Regions from separate parts of the Paenibacillus oryziterrae genome, predicted to be linked through region 2. Evidence: riboswitches for the same ligand, from Rfam matches in the RefSeq annotation. Region 2 holds a riboswitch; each other region holds the start of a gene.

Region 1 (6,651 bases), on a different contig from region 2:
AATATACATCATCGGGCGGTTGGCAGTGCGTTCTTCATCCAGTGCAATCGGACGCAATTGAATCTTATGCATGCCCAGGATGCCGACCTGCGGTGTATTGAGAATTGGTGTGGATAGCAGAGAGCCGAATACGCCGCCGTTTGTAATGGTGAACGTTCCGCCTTGAAGTTCAGCTAGGCTGAGTGTGTTATTCCGCGCCTTGGAGGCGAGCTCACCGATCTCCCGCTCAATCTGCGGAAAGCTCAGGCGGTCTGCATCACGGACAACTGGAACAACAAGACCTTCCTTGGCGGCAACAGCGATGCCGATATCATAATATTTCTTGATCAGCAGATCCTCGCCGTCAATCTCCGCGTTTAGCAGAGGGTATGCCTTAAGTGCGCCGATAACCGCCTTGGTGAAGAAGGACATAAAGCCTAGGCCTACATCGTGCTTCTCTTTAAAGTTATCCTTGCGCCGCTTGCGGATATCGAGGATAGCGGTCATATCCACCTCGTTGAAGGTGGTAAGCATGGCTGCGGTCTGCTGCGCTTCTACCAGGCGGCTGGCGATCGTCAGCCGTCTGCGTGACATGCGCTTGCGCTCGGTGGCTTTGCCGTCCTCCGGGTGCGGCGCTTTGGCCGCTGCCGGCTTGGCTTGCGGCGCGGGAGGCGCGGGCACGGGCGCCGACGGTGCAGGCGCTGCAGGTACCGCCGCGCCATGGTCTTTCACATCGGCCTGGGCAATCCGGCCGATAGGATCCCGGGCGCTCACCTCGCCGAGGTCGATGCCGCGTTCGCGGGCCAGCTTCCTTGCGCCCGGTGATGCCACGGCGGCAGCTTCGCCTGCCGCCCCCGGCCCTTCAGGCGCAGCAGCTGGCGCTGCCGCACCATTGCCCGCCGCGGCGGGTGCCGGGCTAGCTTGCGCTGTGGCTTCAGCAGCTGGCGGAGCCGCCTGTGGCTGTCCGCCGCCTGCGCTCCCCGCGCTGCCGATAATGCCAATGGCTTCACCAACGGCTACATTCTCGCCGGCTTGCCGGAGAATGGAGGAGATGACGCCATCTTCCTCCGCGCTGATCTCCAGATTGACCTTGTCGGTTTCGAGCTCAGCCAGTACATCGCCTTGACCAACGGTGTCGCCTTCCTTGACTAGCCACTTGTAGATGGTCCCTTCAGAAATGGATTCACCCAGATCGGGTACTTTGATTTCAGACACAGGCCGCTACCTCCCCAAAAATAATAATTTCCGTTATTGTGACACCGTCCTGTTTAAGAGGACGGTACAGCTGCTTGTACTTGCGAATTCAGCTTCAGGGCTTCCATAATAATTCTCCGCTGTTCATAGCTGTGGACATCGGCATAACCGCTTGCCGGGCTGGAACGCTCCGGACGTCCGATGTACTCAACGCTGGTGCCGGATGGAGCAATTGCCCGCAGGCGCGGCTCCGTATAGCTCCAGGCACCCATATTCTTCGGTTCTTCCTGCAACCACACAATCTCTTGAAGCGAGGTGAACGAGTTCAAATGAGCGGCCAGCTCGCGTTCCGGGAACGGATACAGCTGCTCCATCCGGAGAACATGCAGCCAAGACCAGTCTTTATCGCGCGAGGCTTCAAGTTCGGTCTGCAGATCGATGGCAACCTTGCCACTGCAGACGACCAGACGCTGAACCGCCCCGGGAGTCTGCCCGAGCAGTGGTTCGGCGAGTACTTTCTGGAACTCTCCGGAGGCCAGATCCGTGCCGGGAGATGCACTGCGCGGGTTGCGCAGCAGACTCTTCGGTGTCATGATCACCAGCGGCCGGGCGTCGCTCTTGCCGCATAAGGCCGCCTGGCGGCGCAGCAGATGGAAATATTGCGCAGCACAGGTCAGATTCGCGACCGTCCAGTTCTCTTCGGCCGACAGTTGCAGGTAGCGTTCCAGCTTGCCGCTGGAGTGCTCTGGTCCCTGCCCCTCATAGCCGTGCGGCAGCAGGATAACCAGGTTGCTACGCTGGGTCCATTTCGCACGTCCGGCGGAGATGAACTGGTCAATAATAACTTGCGCGGCATTGGCGAAATCACCGTACTGCGCCTCCCAGATCACGAACGTCTCAGGTGCGAACACATTATACCCGTATTCATACCCCAGTACAGACGCCTCCGACAGCGGGCTGTTGTATACCCCAAACGAAGCCTGTGACGCAGACAGCTGATGCAGCGGGGAGAATAAAGCTCCGGTCTCGCTGTCATGCAGCACGAGATGGCGGTGTGCGAAGGTTCCGCGTTGCGCATCCTGGCCGCTCAGGCGAATCGGCGTTCCTTCCTGCAGAATGGTGGCGAAGGCGAGGCTCTCGGCCAAAGCCCATTCTACCTTTTCACCCTCATTTAAAGCATCCTTTCGGCGCTGGAGGATACGCTGCAGCTTCGGATAGACCTGAAAGCCTTCCGGAACCGTAAGCAACTGTCGGTTAATTTCACGCAGATTGCTTAGGGATACAGCAGTAGACCTTGCTGCCGTTGCTTGGGTTTGAACAGGAACTGCCGCTTTGGATTCCGCGTTCTTGTGAGCTCCTTCCTTCATATTATCATAAGCGCTCTGGAGGGCGCTCTCTGCTTCATTAATAAATACTTTCACGTCTTCACGATTTATTACTTTCTCGTGAATAAGCCGGTCGGCGTAAACATTATATACTGTAGGGTGGCTCCGTACCTTTCCGTACACGAGCGGCTGGGTCGTCTCGGGATCGTCCATCTCGTTATGGCCGTGGCGTCGGTAGCCGATCAGATCGATGACGAAATCCTTTTTAAACAAATTACGGTAGGCGCTTGCCAGACGGACGGCAGCGACGCACGCTTCCGGATCATCTGCATTTACATGGACAATAGGAATCTCATAACCTTTGGCCAAGTCACTGGCATAATGTGTTGAACGGGAGTCCTTGCTCTCCGTGGTGAAGCCAATGCGGTTGTTGACGATAATATGGATCGTTCCGCCATTTTGATAACCTTGAAGTTTACCGATGTTCAAGGTCTCCGCTACGATACCCTCGCCTGGAAAAGCGGCATCCCCGTGCATCAGGACAGCCATGGCTTTATTGGTGTCCAGCTCCGGGAGACCCGGCGATTTGCGGTTCTCCTGGGCAGCGCGTGTAAAGCCCTCCACCACCGGATTCACGAACTCCAGATGGCTTGGGTTGTTCGCAAGCGTCAGACGGGTCCGCACCGTTTCGCCTTCGCGGACAGCACGGTCAGCGCCCAGATGGTATTTAACGTCTCCGGTCCAGCCATAGTTGATGCCCATAGACCCTTCTGAAGGGAAGAGCTCTTTATTCGGTGAATGGTGGAACTCGGAGAAAATGATATCGTAAGGCTTGCCCAGGATATGAGCGAGCACGTTAAGACGGCCCCGGTGGGCCATGCCCATCAGGATATGCTCCGCCCCGTCATGGGCTGCGGCCCGGACAATTTCATCCAGCATAGGAACGAGCGCATCGTTGCCCTCCAGGCTGAAGCGTTTCTGCCCGACAAAAGTTTTGTGCAGAAAGGTCTCAAACTGCTCGACCTGAACAAGCCGCTTCAGCAGCTCCTGGCGTTCCGCTTTGTTTAAGGGCGAGGGAGAGGTAGGAGACTCCGCCTGACTATTCAGCCACCGCAGTTCCTGTTCGTCATGAACATGCCCGAATTCATAAGCAATCGTCTTTGTATAGGATTGGAGCATCCGGTGAACGGCGTCCCAGCCGGTCAGGACATCATCCGGCGCATTTTCCCAGATCAGTGAGGCAGGCATAGCGATTAAATCTTCACGTGTTAAATCATACGTCTCTGGGGTGAGCCATTTAGCCATGGGATGCTGACTCCGCTCCAGCGGGTCGATATCAGCTGCCATATGGCCGTATATGCGGATGTTAGTAATCAGTTTAGAAGCTTTGACCGCCTTCTTGAGCCATTCAGTGTCTCCGGAAAGGATAGGCTGAGGTGATTGTTCGGACTCGGGTGCTAAGGGCGGAGGGCCGGAAATGGTGAACAAATCCCGGTAATTATTCTCGACAGATGCAGGATCATTGACGAATTGCTCGTATTTTTCCTGGATGTAACCAAGATTGGGTCCGTAATACTTACTCCAAATGGATTCGTTATGGGGCTCTTTGGCTGCCATGATAGATCCTCCCAACGGATGAACTCCGAATTAGCGTTTATAGTAAGCGCCTTGCGGAGCTGCAATGTTTGCGTTTTCATTATAATAGTAACAGGTAACGATAATAATAAATACTATTGCCTCATCCTATTGTGCTACTTTAACAACTTGTAATCAATTCATACTTTCGTCCAATCCGTTCGCAAAATGATATAGGTTAGGGCCAATTTGATGCTTAATTATTTAAAATTTAAACTATAAAAACGACTGGACTACTACATTGAATTCATAGGCCAGTTTAATTTTTTATAATACCGTTTCAAGAGGCTGAAACGGGGTATAAACTTATTACAATAAAAATTGCACTTTATAGTCACCTACATAATTCGAGTATTCCCTGCATCACTTTGTCACTGTACTTAATTAGTACAGATTTACGTCAAAATATGCTAAATTTTTTTAAAATTTTGATCAATAAAAATTTCCATAATTCGACACACGTTTCTTCTTAACTCCTGTATAATGTTATTGCAGACGGGCTAATCATCGTGTAGTAAGTTTTTGACATAATAGATTCAGTAAAGGGTAAACCTGCTGAAAGGCAGGGACACAAAGTTTCGGGTCTAAGGTAGAAATACTATGATGGCCGAACTGCCTGGGGACTCACATTCATAGGAGGAGATGTTCGTGGATCAATCCAACCAGGTAGATAATGGGGAAGTGCAATTGGCAGATTTGGATTTAGAGTGGGTGTACCTGCTGTTAAAAGCAAAGAAGGCAGGTATTCTCGTCAATGAAATCCGTCAGTTCTTCAATGAGAAGTCTCTACAGGCCATGTAGGGAGATTTGATGAAGGGGTTACATACATAAAAAGCACAGCGGCTACCGCTGTGCTTTTTATGTATTGATCCTGGAGCAGACGCGGCTGCACAGTGCTTAGCTTAGTTGTTTTGGTCAATCCGCCACTTCTGGTATTCCAGAAACTCTTTGAACTCTTTTTTGCTGACACCTGAAGACATGGCTTCCTGCACAAGCCGAAACCACTCTGAATCCAAAGATGCTTCCTCGCCTTCGGAAAGTCCGCCATACAGTAAATCATGCATAGTAATGTCAAGTGCTGCGGCGATCTTTTCGAGGAATTGAATGGAAGGGTTGGATTGAATATTTCTTTCCACATTGCTGAGATAGGATTTGGCCACACTCGCCTTGTCCGCCAGTTCGGAAAGGGACATGTCCTTTTCCTGGCGAAGCTCATGGATGCGTTGACCCAAATTTTCTGGCACGATGACAACGCCCTTCCAAATAGATTGATATTTAATACCAGTATAACAAATATCATTGAAACCGACAAAGTCAAAAGGTGTTAATTCTTACGGTAACCGGTTGCCGCGTGAACTGACGAACAAGTCATACCATTCTCTCCGGGACAATTCCAGCTTGTCAGCATCGCCGCAAGCTGCGATCCGTTGCGGGTTCACGGTACCAATCACGGGCTGGATGGCAGCGGGGTGTGTCATTAACCAGGCGAGGACAATGGCCTCGGGGGTGGTTCCCTTTTCTGCCGCCATTGCTTTGACCATAGCTGCAGTATTAATGATATTCTCAGGCTGTCCGTCCAGGGGCCGTCCACTGAACAAACCCTGAGCCAGCGGACCCCAGGCCTGAATCTGGATGTTCTCCATCCGGCAGTGCTCGATGGTGCCTTCTGGGAACGCGACGTCTTTCGAGTCGTTCCGGTTAACGCTGATTACTGCATTCAGCCAATCGATCTCGTAAAGACTCATCTTTAACTGGTTCACTATTAACGGTTCATCACTGTAGAATTGCAGCAGCTTGATCTGCGCAGCGCTCATATTGGAGACCCCGAAATGCCGGACCTTGCCGGAGCACTTCAGCCTGCTTAGTGCTTCGGCAACCTCCTCTGGATCCATTAGTGGATCCGGACGGTGCAGCAGAAGAATATCAAGATATTCTACACCCAGACGGCTTAAGGTTCCGTCAACGCTGCTTATAATATGCCCGGCTGAGAAGTCGAACACGTTCGAACTTTCTCCGGGCTCCATCAGCTTAATCCCGCATTTGGATTGAAGGATGATTTGCTCGCGAAGCCCGGGGCGTTCTTTAAAGACCGCTCCGAATACTTTCTCCGCCTTGCCGCGTGTATAGATGTCGGCATGGTCAAACATGTTGATTCCAATGGATAGCGCGGCATCAACAGCTTCATGGCCCTGTTTGATATTCTCTGCGGTGATCGGCTCACGGTCCCATCCCCCGCCAAAGCCCATACAGCCTAAGGCAATGCGGCTTGCTGGAATACCGCGTTTATGAAAAGGCAGTGTTGTCGGCAATAGTGATCCCTCCGTCGAATGGATTGCTTGTTCCCGGGAACATTGTACACTTTTTTAGAAGCCTGTATGGTATTTCTGTCGTTGAATACATGTAGATAGTCATAATTAAACGATTTGTGAGTGCATGAAAAAAGAGGCCCTTAGGCCTCTATATTCAGTCTAGTTCCGACATCGCCCAATTTATGGGCTAAAGTGTCCTCGTATAGGCG
Region 2 (12,610 bases):
GGACGCCTTGACTGGCGAATTCGTTGTGAATGTAGGAGGTACATATGGAGGTTGAAAATCTAGTTGTTTCTGCTAAGCAGCCCCGGAAGAGTATAGTTAATATCATTATCGATGGGATTTCCGGTATCTTTCTTCCCTTAGTGAATATTTTGAGCGCGGCGGGAATTATGAAAGGTTTGCTGGCTGGCGCTGTGGCATTAGATCTGCTTAACAAGACGGAAGGTACCTATCAGGTGCTGAATGCAATGGCTGACAGCCTGTTTTATTATCTTCCCGTTCTTCTGGCATTTACATCGGCAAAAAAATTCGGGGCCAACCCATTTTGCGCCGTAGTCATTGCCGGAGTGCTGCTGCATCCGAGTCTTAGTACTCTTTTTGGAGACGATCAAACCATTAGTTTTTTTGGCCTGAGCATTACGCCTGTTAATTATCCGGCCAGCGCAATTCCCATTATTCTGGCGACAGGGTTGTTGCTATACATCGAAAGATTCTGTTATAAAGTGTTACCCGAAGTCATCCGAGGCTTCTTCACACCTTTATTTTCTATCATTATCGTCTCTGCCGTTACGCTGTTGGTCTTTGGTCCAATGGGCATGATTGTAGGGGATGCGCTCGCTAAAGGATATGGGTTTGTGTACAATCTCAGTCCAGTCGGGGCGGGAATGGCTCTGGGCGGAGCTATCCAGGTGATGGTCATATTCGGACTGCACTGGAGTTTGGTGCCTCTTGCCATAAATAATATTACACTTAACGGTTCGGATACGATTCTGGCCTTGATGGGTCCGGCAGCTTTCGCCCAGGCAGGAGCGGCGCTTGCGGTTTTCTTCAAAGCCAAGGATAAAAAGTTTAAAACACTCTCATTATCCGCAGCGATTTCAGCATTATTCGGTGTCACCGAACCCGCGATGTTTGGTGTGAATCTTCCCCTGCGCAAGCCGATGGTTGTTGTGTGCTGTGCAGGAGCCATTGGTGGTGGGCTCGCCGGGATATTCCACTCGGCTGCGATTTCTTTCGCTTTTCCCGGATTGGCAACCTTGCCGGCTTACTTGGGAGATGGATTCAGCGGCTTCCTGATCGCCTGCGCGACGGGTTTGGTCCTATCTTTTGTTGCAACGCTGTCATTAAAGCTGGCATTGGCTCCAACCGAACAGTCGGTGAACGAGTAGAAGAAATAGGCTTCAACCCAACATTATATTTAGTGTAAGTAGAAATGCCAATATACATCCGTTAATCAACCCATGTGAAGTATACACAGCCCAAAAACTTCTGGTTTTAATAAATATAATGCCCAAGAATATTCCCATTACACTGACCACTAAAATGTGAAGTGGAACCAAATAAGTTATTTCGAATGGATATAAGATGAACCCGATATGTCGCATAGCAAATATTAAAGTAGAGGCGGCAACAACTGCAATCTGAAGATGCAAAGGTTTGGTGAAGAGACGGCTCCATAATTTAAGAAGAATCAAGATAACCAAATATCGGAAGAAGATCTCTTCTAAATTGGAAATGAGTAATTGAAATACAAACCATTGCATTATGTTGAGGTTAGTTAGAGGAAATGGAAATGAATAATCAAACAAGTGTTGTTTTGCAGCAAGAGTACCGAATAAAACATAAATACTCATGAAAATTGTTACAAAGATCAGGATCGTTTTAAAGTGATGTCTAAAATGCTTAAAACGGAAGTCGATTTCATTAGATTGACGTTTAAGACCTTGACCTCTTGACCAGATCATTAGGAGTATACAGGCGAATACTGCATTCAATATCCCATTGAAAAAATAGGAAGTTATGTACGGATTTATTGATGTGTTTGGTATTATATACGGCAACACGAGGTAAGTATTAATCAAATCATTGCTTTCATAGCTAAGTAGAAAGAGTAAAATAATATGCAACGGAATCAGCGCGAAACAGGATATTTTTCTCAAGAGGCACCTCCTGGATATATAAGTTAATTATCAAATGATTTCTGCCGATAAATCAAGCGGAATTCATGCGTATAACTCAAAATTTAGAGGATTAGGATTGTCTGAAATTACTTAAAGAAGCTTCTGCTCTTAATTTGGCAGGAGTTTTTTTGATAGAAAGTAACCCGAATTCCATGTCTGAATGTTTCAGCGTTGTACACTTGTTGTACACAGCTAAGTTATATACTCGGAATATAAATTAATTTGGAGGAATCAATAATGACAAACACTAGCATGAAAAAAGCCGCAATTATTCTGAGTTTCTCAATTCTTATAACTGCATTTTCCGGTCAAGCATGGGCGGAGCAAGGTACAAAACCTGCAGCACCTGCTTACGCAACGAGTTCAGATAGCAACAATCCTTACGAGGTTGCCGGCATAGACGATCAAGCAGAATTTACGGCGTATTTTGCTAAATTACAGAAAGCGGTTAAGGATAACAAACCGGCAGAAGTGGCAGAGCTGATCTCCTTTCCAATGAATTTGAACAAAGACAACAAAACGTATGTGATTTATACCAAGGATGAGTTTATCAAGAAATACGATCGTATCTTCACTTCCCTTGTTCGTGACAAGCTGCTGGCCCAACAAGTTGATAAACTATTTGTGAACTACCAAGGAGTTATGGTTGGAGATGGAGAGGTGTGGATCGGTGAACGAAACAATAAACTTGGAGTTATTGCGGTAAATATCATTAACAATCCTTATGAAGTCGCGGGCATCAACAATCCAATCGTGTTTGAGCATAACTTCAGTTTGCTCCAGAAATACGTTAAAGAAGGCAAAAAATCCGAAGTCGCCAATCTGATGGTGTACCCACTGAAAGTGAATAATAAGGGGAAGACCATGGAAATCAAAACGAAGAAAGATCTTATTACAAAATACGATCAAATCATGACTGCAAAAGTGAAGAAGGCGTTATTAGCGCAAAAAGTCGATAAAGTAGTTGTTAGTTGGAAAGGGGTTATGATCGGTAACGGAGCGCTGTGGATGGGACAGTCTGGAGAGCAAGTGGGTGTGTTCGCTATTAACCAGTAATTCTACTTCAGAATCGAAACGGGTACTGTATCGCTGATACAGTACCTTTTTTGAATATTCTTATTCATTTGCTTACGTTTTTAGCGAGGAGCAGCAAGCTGCGGCATCTACTCGGATGATTACGTTGAGTTTTCGGGAAGATAGTCCGAGATATTAATTAGGTGTATAAAGGGAGAGTGACATTGGAGTATAACAGGATTTATTATTTCACCTATTACCATATGGGAAGCCTATCACTTTAGGAACACGGTCTTAATGCTGTAATAATCACTAGGCTCTCTGTGGCAGAGAAGTTATCACTATCATTAAGTTGGATACATTTGCGAATTAAGCTCTACTGTGAAGGGTAACTAGGTACCCGTCTGGGTCGGCGAATGTAAAGGTTCGCCCGAATGGTCCATCTATTGGTGCAGATGTAATCTTGACACCTGCTGCAACAAGCTTGTCGTGGATTTCTTCCGGCGCATGAAGCCACAGAGCGACACCAAGCCCAGGCTGAGTACCTGAACCGAGTTCGATTCCTGGCATTAGGTCACGAAGAGCAAATGTAATAGGCTTTGTTTCAAAGACCACAGCATGAGGTGGTCCCGCCTGTGAGCGTACCAGTCCAAGATAGTTTTGATAGAATTCCGCAGAGCCTTCGAGATTACTCACTTGAAGTGAAATGAAGTCGGGTCCAATTGCTGACATAATGTAATGTCCTCCTTAGTATATGGGGTTGTTTATGATGTTTGTCTTGATTATACAAGCCCCCTACTGCAACAGTATGTCAGTAGCGGTTTCCATTGTTTTGAGTTCTTCACGGTGCTTTCTGAACTAATATGTGCGCTGACCCGTGCCTCTACGAGTATCCTTCAGTCTAACTATTGCTTGTCCAAAGGCATATTGATGCAAACTGTGAAACTGCCTTTCTCCATTCGGACTTCAACCCAAGAGCTAACGCCCATACTGTGCGCACTGAAAAAATGAGCTGTCCCAGACAGCCATTTCATGGCTTAAGGGACAACCCGATTCATTACTATTAATTAATACTGCTGTACTTCATCGTAGGGTACAAGCAACATTCTACGTTGTACATCCATAAGCAACCGAATCGCCCAAGATGCGATCACGGCAACGACAAATCCAGCTACAACATAAGAAATGTACTGTTGAGGTAATGTCCAGTGGATATTAAACAAAGAAAACACACTATTCTCAAGAATGTTCAAATCCATCGTTTGCAGAAAAATCTGATGAAGCACAGGTAGTGTAATCAGACTCAATGCAGTCGCTACCATAGCTACCGTAAGTGAAAAGAAGATAATACTGGAAACGAACCGCCCCATAATTAACATGATGTTACGTGCAAAATTCGCACCATGAAAACCCAATTTCATTCGTTGAAGGAAGCCTGCTACCTCTTTCTGCATATCTGATCTATGTTCCTCAGTCGATCTAGGAATATCCAGCAATGATCTTACTAGCTCTTGTTCAAATTTAACGATGTAATCTAATCCCTTAGCTACTGCAAAAAACAAGGGAATGCCGATGAAAATTGGTGTTAATCCAATGGATAACGCTAGCCCTGTCACCATAAACACGAAATAGACAATCGTGATCGGCAATGATATTAAGAAATATATAATACTCCGGTATGTCTTGGGACTTCCTCCGCGTTTGCGAGGTTTAGATTGTGATTCTACAGGAACTTGTATGGAATCCAGCACTCCAATCGGCCTAGTATACACTTTATCATTCATTTTCTCTGTCCTTCCTCTCACGTTATTCAATTAATTTCATTATACGTGGTGAAGATAAGACTCAACACAGTCTGGGGAATGGAGTTGTACTAGACCTAAGACTAGGAGTTGTTTCTCCAAGCAGCAGGAATTAAAAGTCCAAATAAAGATTATCTTTTCGTAAGAAATACATATTTATATGAAGTTGTTTAAAAACTCCATTCCTTTTTCATTCGATGGAGTTAACCTTTTCGGAAAGTTATTAATTTCCTTATTGGAGGGTCGTATGTACGAAATGCTCTGTTTTTATTCTGACCTCCGAAAAGGATAGAAGCAGGGAATGATCATATGGGTACCCCTTTCACCGGGGCATGGCGAAAGCCCTGCATTTGATACCCCAAGAATCATTCGTCAAAAGCCAAACGGCAAAGACCCGCCCTCGTTATACGTTATAAGGGCGGGCTTTTGCATGGCTTCCGGCAGCTAGGTTATCATAACGCTTTTTGAAGCATCTTAGACCCTGCGGCTACGTCCCCACCTTTAGATGGGTTTGCCCTTAACTCCATTTTTTTGTAATTCTTATCATATCCGTTAACAATTATTTTAGAAATTTAAAAGAATTCCTATTTTTGAAGTCAGGGAAATTTATCAAATAAGGTTAGTTGTTCACCCTCAGATAAATCCGTTAAATCACTAGCCGTTACTCCTATAAGTCGTAAGGGAACCTGAAAACTGTAATTATGACTTAAAAGATCTATAGCCTTTTCTGCAATTTCTGTAGCTGTATATGTTGGAAAGCTTAGTTTTCCCTGGCGGCTTTTTGTGCGGAAGTTAGTGTCCTTCAATATGATTTGTACTGTTTTACATTTTAGATTATTTTCCTGGAGTCTTTGAGCAACACCTTCCGAAAGAAATAATATATAATCCCGGGCCTCCTTGATGTCCATAACATCTTTGGGTGTTGTTAGGCTATTACTAATTGTTTTATATTTTTCTTTCTCAGTGATATATGCAACAGGTGTGGTATCGAGACCATTTGCATATGTCCATATTTTTCTTCCAGTATTGTCTAAAATATGTTGTAAAAATTCTAGCTTTGATGTTGCGATATCTCCAATAGTATATATCCCATGCTTACTAAGTATATTATTAGTGGCATTGCCTACGAAAAGAAGGTCAGAGGCAGGAAGCGGCCAAACCTTCTCCTTGAAATTATGACGTGAGATCATTGTTGTAGCATCGGGTTTTTTCACATCAGAGCCAAGCTTCGCAAACACTTTATTCCATGATATACCGACCGATATTGTCAATCCTGTTTCAGACTTGACCGTCTCCCTTAGTGTGTTAGCAAATGCTTCTACTGAATCTTGATTTAGTGATGAACTCGTCATATCCATCCAGCATTCATCTAAGCCAAAACTCTCCACTTGACTGGTATAACGCGCATAAATTGCCTTCACTGTTCCGGAATATTCCCTATACAAATCGTGGTGGGGCAACACTGTTAACAGTTCGGGGCACTTACTTTTTGCCTGCCTGATAGATTCGGCAGTTTTTACACCATATTTTTTAGCGAGTTCATTTTTGGCCAATATAACTCCATGTCGATTTTCTTCATGACCTGCAATAACAGCCATTGGCACTGATTTAAGCTCAGGGTTCAATAAACACTCCACACTTGCATAAAATGAATTCAAGTCGGCATGTATTATAATTCTTTCCATCCTATCACCTTCCTTTACTTGCCAGAACCACCCGTTCGATTCAAATTCCCCATCAATACCTCTATCTTGCTCATAACAGCATCACGTAGACTTTGAGGCTCTATCGCTTGGATAACCGGGCCATAGGAGAGAAAGTAATTTGAAAGCCAATCTCCTTCAGGCATAGATGCGATAACTGTAAAAGATCCATCTTCATGTCTTGTTATTTGTTTTTCACTAAAGTCATCATATATTCTATACGCTCCCTCAGGAGAGATTTTCAACCGAATATCAATAAATTTCTGAAATTGATTATCTGTCGCTTCGGCCGCAGATTCTACTAATGTCTGTTGCTCAAAAACATCTTCAGTGATTTGAATATTAGCCATACGGGATATTTTGAAAGTTCTGTGTGTTCTTTTATCATAACAATACGCTTTTAAATACCATGCCTTATCCTTAAAAATCAACTTAATCGGCTCAACCTTGCGCACGCTTCTCACACCCGAGGTGTTAAAATATTCGAAAATAATAATATGTTTGCTGATAATTGCCATTTTTAGTGCACTAAAATTTTCTTTGTTTCTTTCATCACTTCCCCAGGGTGAGAAGTCCAGTTCAATCCAATTAACATCACTCTTTTTGAAAAGACTGCTTAATCGTGAAAGAATAGTCTCGATTTCCGGATACCGCGCTGCTGATAGATTCTGCAAGGCGAGCAGTATTTCATCCTGCTCTTTTTCAGAAAGTACCGACTTATTCAGTATAAATTTGTCAAGAATGACGATTCCGCCGCCTTTGCCTTGATTCGTATAGATAGGTATGCCAGCGCTGCTTAATGTCTCAATATCGCGATATATTGTTCTAACCGATACTTCAAAACGGGTGGCAAGTTCTTTCCCCGTAGTTTCTTTTTTCTCAAGTAAGTAATAAACAATGCCGAAAAGTCTGCTGATCTGCATTAAATCACCTCAATCCAAGCACAGTATATCATTCTTAACATGACACTAGTGTGTCATATTTAAAATGATACATTATATTAAGCACGTAACAATTTTAGTTTATTAAAATGAATAGTATAACTGCCGCCAATTGAAAAAATACATGAGGCCTACAGCGCCATTGTTGACAACCGTGTAGTAGTCGATAATGGCTCTGCAAAAGTAACGTCTTCAAATATAAGTGGAGTTCTGTTAAACCACCAAAATCAAATTAGGAAAAAATATTTATTTTGAAGGAGACAATAAATGGCGGAATTATTAATGGACAGTTGTGATGTTCAATACAGCCTTGACACACGAGGAGATGAACCGGTGCATGTTTGGATTGCATACGGTATTAATTCCGTAAAGGCAAATAGTAAGTCATCCCGCAAATCCTTTTTTTCTTTCCGATAAGACGGTAGCAGGTAGTATACACTTTACTGTGACGCGTAAGTATAGCTTTTCAGAAATGACCACTCGCCGTCGTTATCTGGGTAATCATCGGACTGTACTTCAAGTGAGCGGCCAGGAAGTTGCTGAAACGATTTTAACAATCAAAATGCTTGAACATCATCTTTGATCTATCACGATTACGATAATAGTTACAAGGGAGACTACGGGATAAGTAATACTGTTTAAGAAGTATTGTTAATTCTAAAGGGAACAGAACATTAATAAAAGTGAAAACTTGTCTTATAGAGTAAAAGCACGACACTGTAATAGAACCTCTGGACATACAACTGGTGATGAAGAATTGGATTAATGTTTTGATAACTATTTATTATTACAAAACCTGACGGACTGTCGTCAGGTTTTGTCCATTATATTGATAATTGTAATTGAGCTTTAGAACAACATTAATATGAAAAGGAGAAAAGCTATGATTGCAAACAATGTATTATTAAAGCTAAAGAATCCGGAAAAAGATACAAGTGAAGTACAGGCCGCTCTTCTCAGCATGAAAGGAAAAATTGATATCCTTCTGGATATACAGATTGAAAAAAATGTTCGTCCTGAGGAAGGTGCTTATGATGTTCTTTTTATCACGAAATTTGCATCCATGGAGGACCTGGATGCATATCTTGCACATCCGGCACATTTGGAAGTTTCAAAATTTATTTTCAGTGTCCTTGATACAATGGCCTCTCTGTGTTATGAGGTAAGCACGTCACGCACTGATTAATTAATTAATCAATTTGTACTGTTTTCGGAACAATAGCATCCTGAATAAAACTTATAATAGGAGGTTTCATTAATGGAAAAAATCAACCATTTCATTGTTGATCCCAAAGAATTTGAAGGCAAACATATCCTTGTTACCGGTGGTACCCAGGGAGGAATAGGGGAAGCAACTGTAAAGCGCCTTACGAAAGCTGGCGCTACGGTCATCACAACAGCTCGAACCACCCCAGATCATTTAAAGGGATCGGATTTATTTATCCAAGCTGATATCAGCACGCCCGATGGCACCACAAAGGTTGTGGATCATATACTTGAACGCTTTGGCGGCGTCGATATCCTCGTCAACAATGTCGGCAGTTCTACAACCCCGGCCGGCGGCGTTCTTAAGCAATCCGATGCAGACTGGCAGCAGACGTTTGAGGCTAATTTCTTCGCTGCTGTCCGGCTGGACCGCGGGTTGCTGCCGCCAATGATTAAGCAAGGCTATGGTGCTATCATTCATGTCACATCCATACGGCGGCGCTTTCCAGGAGAAGATACCATGGTATATTCAGCAGCCAAAGCTGCGCTTGGAAATTACAGCAAATTGCTTGCAACTGAACTTGCACCCAAAGGCATCCGTGTTAACAGCGTTGCACCCGGTTTCACCGAAACAAAGTCTACTGAAAAATTCCTTAAGCAGATGGCAGAGGAACTCGGATACGACTATAACGACGCCCGGCAGGCTGTGATGGATTCCCTCGGCGGTATCCCAATAGGACGAACAGCGCGTCCGGAGGAAGTAGCAGAACTGATTGCTTTTCTAGTATCTGACCGCGCTTCCTACATTGTCGGTTCCGAGCATACAATCGATGGCGGCGTTGTCCGCACATTATAAAGGTGGATGATGATTATGATGAACAACAAAATTCAATTACCCCAACCGGTTGAGAAACATTTTCATGCGACAAATACAGATGATCCCGCGACCTTCCTTTCGATCTTTGCCGAAGATGCCGTTGTTTTTGATGCCGGCAAAGAATATCACGGGAAAACCGCTATCAAAGAGTGGAGCGACCACGACTATTTCGAAGCACGTTTAAGACTGGAAATCACAAATGTCGTTCAGAATGCCAAAGAGATCGTTGTTACCGCAAAATCAGACGGCAATTACGACAAAACCGGACTACCGGATCCCCTCTATCTTGATTTTCATTTTACTGTGGAAGGAGATAAAATAACATGCCTGCGCATTGTTCTTTCCTCTAACAGTAGGGCAATTCCTTTGCCGCAGCCTATTGCAGCCTATTATCATGCCTCAGATATCTTTGACGATGACCTTCTCGCTAACTGCTTTGCCGAGGATGCCATTTTAGTTGACGTGGGAAAAGAATTTCATGGTCCCGAAGTTATCAGCAAGTTTATTGTCAAGGCAAACAGGGACGCTGCGGGTAGGACTGAAATCATCAATTGTGCGGAGAAAAATGACGAAACGGTTGTCACCGCCACTATTTCAGGTAATTTCAATGGCAGTCCAATTCCACTGGATTTCCACTTCACGCTTAATAACGATAAAATAAAAGCCTTGAATATCGTAGTGTCAGGTAAATAAGGATGATGGTAGAGAATTTAATTCAGGTAAATCAAGATCAATGCACAAAGTGAGGTCTTTGCGTGAAGGTCTGCCGGGGTACTCTCTGTATGGGAGCACATGATCGGGAGTAATCAATAATATCTGCATTGCCTTTAAGTTAAGGCGCTAGCCAAAAAAATCAAGATCAAGAGCAGGTTGTCGAAAAGACAACCCGCTCTTTTTTGCATAAAAAACTTGACATTCATCTGTAAATGTATGGCGAAGCCCCTTGAAAAACAAGGAGGTTATGCCAAAGCTGACATCCCCCATGCGAGAAATGTCAGCGGCCCCCGCACCCTTTGTCAAAAACCCGGAGAAAGATTATACCCGAAAGAAAAGCTCCCCTTTGAAACGGTTATGTAACTCCTCATCTGCATGGGAGGCAACAGCCTATATAAGGAACTTTTGGAATCGCAGGGCTACGATGCATCCACCGCCACTATCTCTTTAGGATAACTTATAGTAGTAAATCATATCTCGAGCCTTCCCCCAACAAATTGGGTAAACTAACTCTAAGCAATACTTTACCCAAATCCCAACGAAACGAGGTGATGCCCCATGACAACTCACAAAGTACCCAATAGATTAGCCAAGGAAAAGTCGCCGTATCTACTGCAACACGCGCATAATCCGGTGAACTGGTTCCCTTGGTCGGAAGAAGCTTTTGAAGTCGCGAAACGTGACAACAAGCCTGTCTTCTTATCTATTGGGTATAGCTAGTTGTTGATTCACACGTACCTGTCATTGGTGTCACGTCGGTGAATTCCACTCTTTTAATCTTAGTTTTTCATCCCATACTAAATTACTTTCCTTTATTAACGGACAAGAAAGTGTGGTTATAGACATTCATTTATTTAGAATAATATGGTAATATTTAACGATCCTGATTTAATATTATTTGAGTATACGATGTATAAGAAGCTTGAAATCTGTGCAAGATATTTTTGACGGTGTGAAGAGAGGTGTGGTTCCGTTGGACCATTCGGTGCTAGGGCTACAAGAGGAATTTAACTAATCACTAAGTCAACTGAAAGCGAGGGGTTGTGTCGCAGAGCATCTCTGAACACACACGCCTAGTAGCATTCCTTTAAAACGGAAAGTGAACAAGCGGTGCCCAAGTATTTCTAATGATGTGAAGTGTGACTTTTAAAGATACTCGAACGATCAAACACCGTCGAAGGGGAGCCTGTAAAAGGGCTCCTTTTTCTATTGCTTAAACGAAACAATCCATTCCGCAAATGTTATGGTTTTAATGGACTAGATGCTACAAAAAAGGGGCTGTCCCAAAAGTAGCGAGCACGTTAATTTCTGTAACGTAACCTGATCGAGGTGGAGCAAACCTATCTCTTAATGCTGGAATTACAGCTATCGAATTAACCTCACAGAAAATTTATGTATTTGTAATAACACCATTTCATTCTGATGAGCAGAAAACGTATGAAATAAAAAAATTGGGATAGCGAATACCTGTCCTTTACCTACATAGAGTTTCAAACAGATGTACTTGCCATAATTCAGTTGTCAGATGAGTGCTCTGCGTAACAAAAGGTCTGGATAAATGTTAATTTCACCCATGTAGTCACTGAAATGGATTATAATTAAATTTATGTTCAAGTCGATTACCTATCCTAAGTTAATAGGATAATCATACGCAAAAAGGCATAGTGATGAATCGCCTAAGCTCTAAGGGTTATAGAGTTTTCGAATACACACTTTTGTATAAGAGGAGGCGAATGATATGACGATAATGCCTGTTATAATAATGATCTTTGTATTTGTACCTACCATTGTACTCATGGTAAGTATGCCTTATTTAACAAGAGTGACGATTAGTTTTGGAGTCACCGTCAGTGCTGTACAATTCCACAGTGAGCCTCTGCGCCAGATGCGGAAGTCATATGCTAGGATTAGTGCCACCTTGCATACCATCCTTTTCATTGTTTGTATCATCTGCCTAATATACGGTGATGAACATTCCAAGCAACAAAGTTGGATCATTGTCACTTATTCATTCGCCATGGTCGTAATCTCCCTAGTCATAAACATTAGCTATCATTTCAAAATGAAAAGTTTACTACCTATGCTGCCGATTACTCAGGAACCATCAATCATGGCAGTGGACACTGGTTTTCGGAAAAGAAACATTGGCTTGTCTAATAATTGGCTCCTCATTCATGTATTATTTATTGTTGTTAGTATTGTAACTGTGCTACTCAACTACGATCAGATTCCTGATCAGATTCCGATCCATTACAACAGCAGTTGGAACGTTGACCGCTATGCAGATAAATCTTATAGTTCTGTGTTTATGACTACGATAATACAAGTGTTCATAACACTTTTGTTCATATTTGAGAATTGGAGTATTCGCAGAGTGAAGCAGCAGGTTCAACCC
Region 3 (6,651 bases), on a different contig from region 2:
CTCCGCATTCGCTAAAGCCATTGGCGGAGGAATCGGCAGACGGGATCAGCCTGAATTCAATGTATTGCTGGTCGGCAGGCTGGCGCAGTGGAAGGGCCAGCATGTTCTGCTTGAAGCCGCGAAGGAATTCCGGCATGATCCGCGCGTGAAATTCTGGCTGGCCGGGGATGCGCTGTTCGGTGAAGACGAGTACAAGAAAGAACTGATTCAGACGATCGAGAACAATGAATTATCGAATGTGAGCCTTCTGGGACACGTGGATGATATACAAGGACTCATGAACAAAGCTGATTTGCTGATCCACACCTCGATAACACCTGAACCGTTTGGTCAGGTTATTGTTGAAGGCATGGCAGCCGGGCTTCCGGTCATTGCTTCGAATGAGGGTGGACCAGTCGAAATTGTGGTGCCGGGTGAGACGGGATTGCTGATTCAGCCGGGTGACCCCGGGCTGCTCGCAGAATCCATACGCTGGATGCTGGATCACCCTGAGGAGAGAAGAAGGATGGCCGACAATGGTGTGAAGCGGGTGAAGGAGCATTTTGTAATAGAGAATACGGTCAGGGACATCGTCGATTACTACAAGGGCTTGCTGGCTGGTATCTGACTATTTCGGTCACTGGCAAGAGCTTCCCTATTCCGTTTGAATAACGATGCTGCTGCTCCATAAAACTTTGAGGATGATTCACATGAAAATTGCGATAGCGCACGATTACTTAATCCAAATGGGCGGAGCGGAAAGAGTGGTGGAGGTCTTCCACCATATGTACCCGGAAGCTCCAATCTTCACAACCGTTTTTAACGGCAGCGGCCTGACTGATAATCTCAAAGATGCGGATATCCGGACCTCCTGGCTGCAAAAGGTACCGGGCGTGAAGACCAATTTCAAAGGGATGCTGCCGCTTTATCCGATGGCTATCCGTGACTTGGACTTTCGAGGTTATGACATCGTGTTGAGCTCCAGCAGTGCTTTTATGAAAAGCATCCAAGTTCCTGAGTCTACCTTTCACCTCTGCTACTGCCACACTCCAATGAGGTTCGCATGGGACTATGACACCTACATGGAACGGCAGTCCAACTCGGGGTTGTTCAAAAGACTGCTGAAAATCTATATGCAGCAGCTTAAGAACTGGGATCAGCGGACTTCCAAGAATGTGAACCAGTTCGTGGCCAATTCCTCCGTGGTGAAGACAAGGATCCGGAATTATTATCACCGGGACGCCGATATTATTTTTCCGCCGATCAACACGGCACGATTTACCAGTTCAGCCTCCATTGGTGATTACTACCTGATCGTCTCCAGGCTCGTTTCTTACAAAAGAATTGACCTGGCAGTAGAAGCCTTTAACCGCAACGGTCTGAAGCTCTACATTGTCGGTGATGGTCCGGACCGCAAGCGCCTGGAAGGTATGGCTAAAGGGAATGTGTCCTTCCTGGGCAGGCTGGAGGATGAACAGGTTACTGGGCTTATGGCACAGTGCCGGGCCCTTATTTTCCCCGGTGAAGAGGATTTCGGCATCACTCCACTGGAGGCGAATGCGGCGGGAAGACCAGTCATCGCTTATCAGGCCGGCGGAGCGTTAGATACCATTATTCCTTACGTCAACGGTGTTTTTTTTGAACATCAGGAGGTTGACGATCTACTGGAAGCCATCAAGCGAGTGGAGTCTTACTCGTGGGACATTGGCCAAATTACACGTCATGCGCAAAAATTCGATGAGCAGTCGTTCATGATCAATTTCAAGCAATATGTCGAACAGGCATACGTTAACTTTCTAAAAGGAGGATGAGGGTATGAAGCTTGCAGTCATCGGTACCGGTTATGTCGGTCTAGTCTCTGGCGTGTGCTTTACGCTTAATGGAAATCATGTCATTTGTGTTGATAAAGATGAGGAAAAGATCAACAAGCTGAAGGCGATGGAATCCCCCATCTATGAACCGGGCATTGAGGCACTTATTGAAGCCAATCTGCGCGAGGGGCGCTTATCCTTCTCCTCCAACCTTAAAGAATCGGTACGGCGTTCGGACATCATTATTCTTGCGGTAGGGACGCCTTCCCTGCCAAACGGTGAAGCCAACCTTCAGTATATTGAGGGAGCGGCAGCTGAAATCGGCCAGGCGATGGACGGCTATAAAATTATCATGACAAAGTCCACCGTTCCGGTTGGCACGAATGAGAAGATCCGTAAAATGATAGCTTCCCATACGGAGCACTCATTTGACATCGTATCCGCACCGGAATTCCTCCGGGAAGGTTCGGCGATCAGCGATACACTGCATCCGGACAGAATCGTAATCGGGATAGACAATCCCAGCCTGGAGCCGGTAATGAGGAAGCTGCATCAAGGGTTCACCGAGAATGTATTCGTGACCGATATCCGCAGCGCGGAGATGATCAAATACGCATCGAATGCGTTTCTGGCAACCAAAATTTCGTTCATTAACGAGATTGCTAATATTTGCGAAAAAGTGGGAGCTGATGTAACCGAGGTCGCGCAAGGGATGGGAATGGACCGCAGAATCGGCTCATCCTTTCTCCAGGCTGGCATTGGTTACGGCGGCTCCTGTTTCCCGAAAGATACCAATGCGCTGATCCAGATCGCCGGTAACGTCGATTATGAGTTCAAGCTTTTGGAATCCGTAGTCGAGGTCAATAAAGGCCAACGTTTCATGATTATCTCCAAGCTGCATGAGTCCTTAGGAAGCCTGCGCGGTGCAGTTATCGGCATTTGGGGCCTCGCCTTCAAGCCGAACACGGATGATGTGCGCGAAGCTCCAGCCCGGGAAATCGTAGAGGCACTAGTAGCTGAAGGTGCTATCGTCAAGCTCTATGATCCCATTGCCGCCGACAACTTCCGGAAGCAATATGATCATCCGCAGCTCCGCTGGTGCACCTTGGCAGAGGAAGCCGCGGAAGGCAGTGACGCATTGTGCCTGCTGACAGACTGGAGTTTGTTCAAGGACATCGACCTGCACCGTCTGGCCAGAAAGATGCGCAAGCCGGTTCTGATCGACGGCCGCAACCTATACTCCAAAGCACAAATCGAGGGAACCGGCCTTGAGTACCACTCTGTCGGCCGCCCGCAGATGGGCGGGCTCAGCGGCTACTCGCCGAGCGTTGCCGGCGCGGTCTAACCCGCGCCTGCAAGGCGGGCGACGCTGACCTTTTTGTTATAGTCCATTCCGCCGGAGTTGCATCGAAATAAACGGCATAAGTGCCGTTCATCTAGCCAAATGCCCCGGAGATGCAGAAATAAAGTGTAAAAGTACACTTCATTTGACTGAGAACCTTGCGGAAGGCGTGAAAGATGATGCGCCGGCGGAATCATCCGATCGAAGTAACTTCCACGCCGGGTCACCCGCTTCGGCGCAGCAGCCCGAAGCGAATCTCTTGCCTTACCCCAGCGAGCGAAGTGATGCGATGCTTTTCAAATCCCCTGTTATGGGGAGGACGGAGAGGAATTTTGGAACTGTAGAAGCGCAGCGTTCGCCTTTGTCCTCAGATTTCAACCGCGAGGCGGTTCAAATCAGGAAATCTGAGGACAACAGCGATCGAAAGTCCAAACATTCATCGCAGTCCACTTTCATAACAGTCTTTTTTTCAAAAGTCGAATTACTACACGCTCACGCTTCACACATTCATTTGAGGAGGGTTCACTTATGAAACTGGTACTATTGTCAGGCGGTTCAGGAAAACGGTTGTGGCCTTTGTCCAATGATTCGCGTTCGAAGCAATTTCTTCGTGTACTGGAAAGCCCGCAGGGCGAGCCGGAATCCATGGTTCAGCGGGTCTGGAGACAGCTTGAAGAAACCGGTCTTGCAGACTCCTCGTACCTTGCAACTGGGCGCGGACAGGTGGAGATGATTCAAAGCCAGCTGGGAGGCGACGTGCCGATCATTGTTGAGCCGGAGCGACGCGACACTTTTCCGGCCATTGCGCTTACCGCTGCGTATTTATATTCGGTAGCAGGCGTGCTGCCTTCGGAGATTGTGGCGATCCTGCCGGTTGATCCTTATGTAGAAGCCTCCTTTTTTGACCATGTTGCCAAGCTGGAACAGACGATGGAGGAGAGCGGAGCCAATCTGGCGCTGATGGGGGTTATTCCGGAGCACGCCTCCGAGAAATACGGATATATTATCCCGACAACGGAAACTGCAGGGGAGAATGGATTCCTCAGAGTAAGTCATTTCCAGGAGAAACCGGAACGCAAGCAGGCGGAAGAACTTATCAAGCGCAGCGCGCTTTGGAACTGTGGCGTATTCGCTTTCCGTCTGGGATATCTGCTGGACATTTTACAGCGCAAGGGACTTCCACTCGGCTACGAGGAAATGCAGAAGCAGTATAAACTGCTGGCAAGCATCAGCTTTGATTATGAAGTGGTGGAAAAAGAAGATAACATCGTGGTTCAGCCGTATGACGGATTCTGGAAGGACCTGGGGACATGGAATACGCTGACGGAAGAAATGGCCAGCAACCATGTGGGGAAAGGGTTTGTAACAGCCGATTCGGAAGGCACTTCGCTGATTAACGAGCTGGATATTCCGATTACGGTGATTGGAGCCAAAGATTTAATTATAGCAGCAAGTCCTGATGGAATTCTGGTTACCCATAAATCTGAAAGCCCGCGAATCAAGGAGGTGTTAAAGTCCTTTGAACAACGGCCGATGTATGAGGAACGCCGCTGGGGTCATTACCGGGTCATTGATTACATCAAATATGACGAGGGCAATGAAGTGCTCACGAAACGGATTTTTATCAACGAAGGCAAAAACATCAGCTACCAGCTCCACCACAAGCGCAGTGAGATCTGGACGATTATCAGTGGAGAAGCGAGCATCGTACTGAATGAGAAGATGCATAATGTGCGTGCGGGTGATGTCGTACGCATTCCTGAAGGCACCAAACATGCCATTCTTGCGCTAACCGATGTTGAATTTATTGAAGTGCAGACCGGCTCAGAGCTGGTGGAAGAAGACAATATCCGTATTACTTTGGAGTGGGAAGACATAGAACTTCAACAGTTTATTTCATAGCACAAACTAACTATTTACCCCAGATTTAGGGGGCTAGAAACAGGTCTTAAGACTTATTTATCAAATTATTTTTATTAATGCCCTAAACTAAAATTAAATAGCGACGATAGTACGGTAAGGGGGATCATTCCTTCCAATACGACAAAGGCAAACCTGCCGAAAGACAGGGACGCAAAGCTATAGGGCCTTTCGCAAGAATGGCAGCCTGGCTACCGAAAGGGAGATGTATTTTGAAAGCTTACCGTACGTATCGTTTGCTGTGTGCACTGTTGTCTGCAATTTTGCTTGTGACGGCCATTCCATTTAGTCTTGGTTTCTCGTCATTGACTGTAAGTGCTGCCTCATCTGCAGGTACTCCGGTTAATCCAGGTGCTTCTGCCGGAGCTGCCAAGCTGCTGAAATATCTGTCCGATATTTCTGGAAAGGGGATCATTACAGGCCAGCACGACTATCTGGAGAGTCCGGATGAATTCAGCAACAAGCTACTGGCAACAAGCGGTAAATATGCGGCACTGCATGGATATGAACTGGGTGCAATTAGCGGCCAATCGGCAAGCACAGTTGCTTCGCAACGCCAGAATGTGGTGAACAGTGCGATCAACTGGTATAAGAACGGCGGAATCGTGGCAATGACGTTCCATGAGAATCTGCCGGGAACAACGTATGATTGGTCCAATGTCTCCATGAGCCTGAGTCAGGCCGATTTCAATAAATATGTAACTCCAGGAACAGCCGAGTACAACAGCCTGATTGCAGAGCTGGATAAAGTGGCAGTATCCTTGAAAAGCCTGCGCGATGCAGGAGTACCAGTCCTGTGGAGACCGTATCATGAAATGAACGGCGGCTGGTTCTGGTGGGGGAAAAAGACAAATTTCTCCGCGCTCTGGAACATTATGTACGACCGTTTCGTGAACGTTCATCAGCTTAATAACCTGCTGTGGGTTTGGAGCCCGAATGCACCGAATGCCTGGGCTGACCCGTACGCACTGACTTATCCGGGTGCCGATAAAGTGGATATCCTGGCTGCAGACATCTACGATAATGATTTCAAGCAAACGTATTACGACAGTCTGCTCAGTCTTGCCGCAGGTAAACCGATCGCAATCGGGGAGAATGGTGAAATGCCTAGTACCACGACCGTTCTCAAAACGCAGAGCAAATGGTCCTTCATGATGAACTGGGGTAAGCTGCTATACGAGAAGAATACCACCGACACGATTAAGAACTTTATGAATAATGACTTTACCCTCACAAGAGATGAATATATTACCGGAGCAATACCAACAGCTTCACCAACACCAACGCCGACACCTACAACAACGCCAACACCGGTAAGCGGCCTTATGATGCCGGTCAAAAATGGCCTGCAAGGCCAATATTTTTCGAATATGAATCTTTCGGGCACACCTGCCCTGATCCGGGACGATACAAACATTAATTTTAACTGGCGTCTCACTGCACCGGACAGTAAACTTGGCATCAATTATTTCTCTGTACGCTGGAGCGGTAAGATCAAGCCTCTGTACAGTGAAACTTATAATATTTACACCAATTCGGATGACGGCATCCGGGTATGGGTTGACGGCAAGCTTGTGATTGACAGCTGGATTAAACAAA

The links. A riboswitch is a leader RNA that binds a small molecule or an ion and turns the genes downstream of it on or off. The one in region 2 is predicted to bind cyclic di-GMP.
Region 1: linked by a shared signal. The riboswitch ahead of ACAN55_RS03585 (anti-repressor SinI family protein) and the one ahead of ACAN55_RS06510 (sensor domain-containing protein) in region 2 are both predicted to bind cyclic di-GMP.
Region 3: linked by a shared signal. The riboswitch ahead of ACAN55_RS11455 (glycosyl hydrolase) and the one ahead of ACAN55_RS06510 (sensor domain-containing protein) in region 2 are both predicted to bind cyclic di-GMP.

The regions. Positions count from the first base shown of each region.
Region 1 covers NZ_JBGJZO010000002.1:255,574-262,224, reverse strand. Annotated here, with positions in the region: gene odhB (2-oxoglutarate dehydrogenase complex dihydrolipoyllysine-residue succinyltransferase) at 1-1,194, opposite strand, end outside; gene ACAN55_RS03590 (2-oxoglutarate dehydrogenase E1 component) at 1,248-4,115, opposite strand; cyclic di-GMP riboswitch class I at 4,669-4,753, shown strand; gene ACAN55_RS03585 (anti-repressor SinI family protein) at 4,782-4,934, shown strand; gene ACAN55_RS03580 (helix-turn-helix domain-containing protein) at 5,036-5,377, opposite strand; gene ACAN55_RS03575 (aldo/keto reductase) at 5,465-6,442, opposite strand; gene ACAN55_RS03570 (PadR family transcriptional regulator) at 6,583-6,651, opposite strand, start outside.
Region 2 covers NZ_JBGJZO010000003.1:415,106-427,715, forward strand. Annotated here, with positions in the region: gene ACAN55_RS06490 (PTS transporter subunit EIIC) at 45-1,166, shown strand; gene ACAN55_RS06495 (CPBP family glutamic-type intramembrane protease) at 1,179-1,742, opposite strand; gene ACAN55_RS06500 (hypothetical protein) at 2,211-3,014, shown strand; gene ACAN55_RS06505 (VOC family protein) at 3,342-3,704, opposite strand; gene ACAN55_RS06510 (sensor domain-containing protein) at 4,040-4,756, opposite strand; cyclic di-GMP riboswitch class I at 5,211-5,300, opposite strand; gene ACAN55_RS06515 (DNA polymerase Y family protein) at 5,371-6,459, opposite strand; gene ACAN55_RS06520 (helix-turn-helix transcriptional regulator) at 6,474-7,400, opposite strand; gene ACAN55_RS24240 (hypothetical protein) at 7,530-7,673, shown strand; gene ACAN55_RS24245 (hypothetical protein) at 7,795-8,001, shown strand; gene ACAN55_RS06525 (Dabb family protein) at 8,302-8,604, shown strand; gene ACAN55_RS06530 (SDR family oxidoreductase) at 8,677-9,480, shown strand; gene ACAN55_RS06535 (nuclear transport factor 2 family protein) at 9,487-10,194, shown strand; gene ACAN55_RS06540 (DUF255 domain-containing protein) at 10,774-10,935, shown strand; gene ACAN55_RS06545 (DUF1648 domain-containing protein) at 11,954-12,610, shown strand, end outside.
Region 3 covers NZ_JBGJZO010000008.1:143,931-150,581, forward strand. Annotated here, with positions in the region: gene ACAN55_RS11435 (glycosyltransferase family 4 protein) at 1-607, shown strand, start outside; gene ACAN55_RS11440 (glycosyltransferase) at 690-1,790, shown strand; gene ACAN55_RS11445 (UDP-glucose dehydrogenase family protein) at 1,795-3,135, shown strand; gene ACAN55_RS11450 (sugar phosphate nucleotidyltransferase) at 3,661-5,034, shown strand; cyclic di-GMP riboswitch class I at 5,171-5,251, shown strand; gene ACAN55_RS11455 (glycosyl hydrolase) at 5,232-6,651, shown strand, end outside.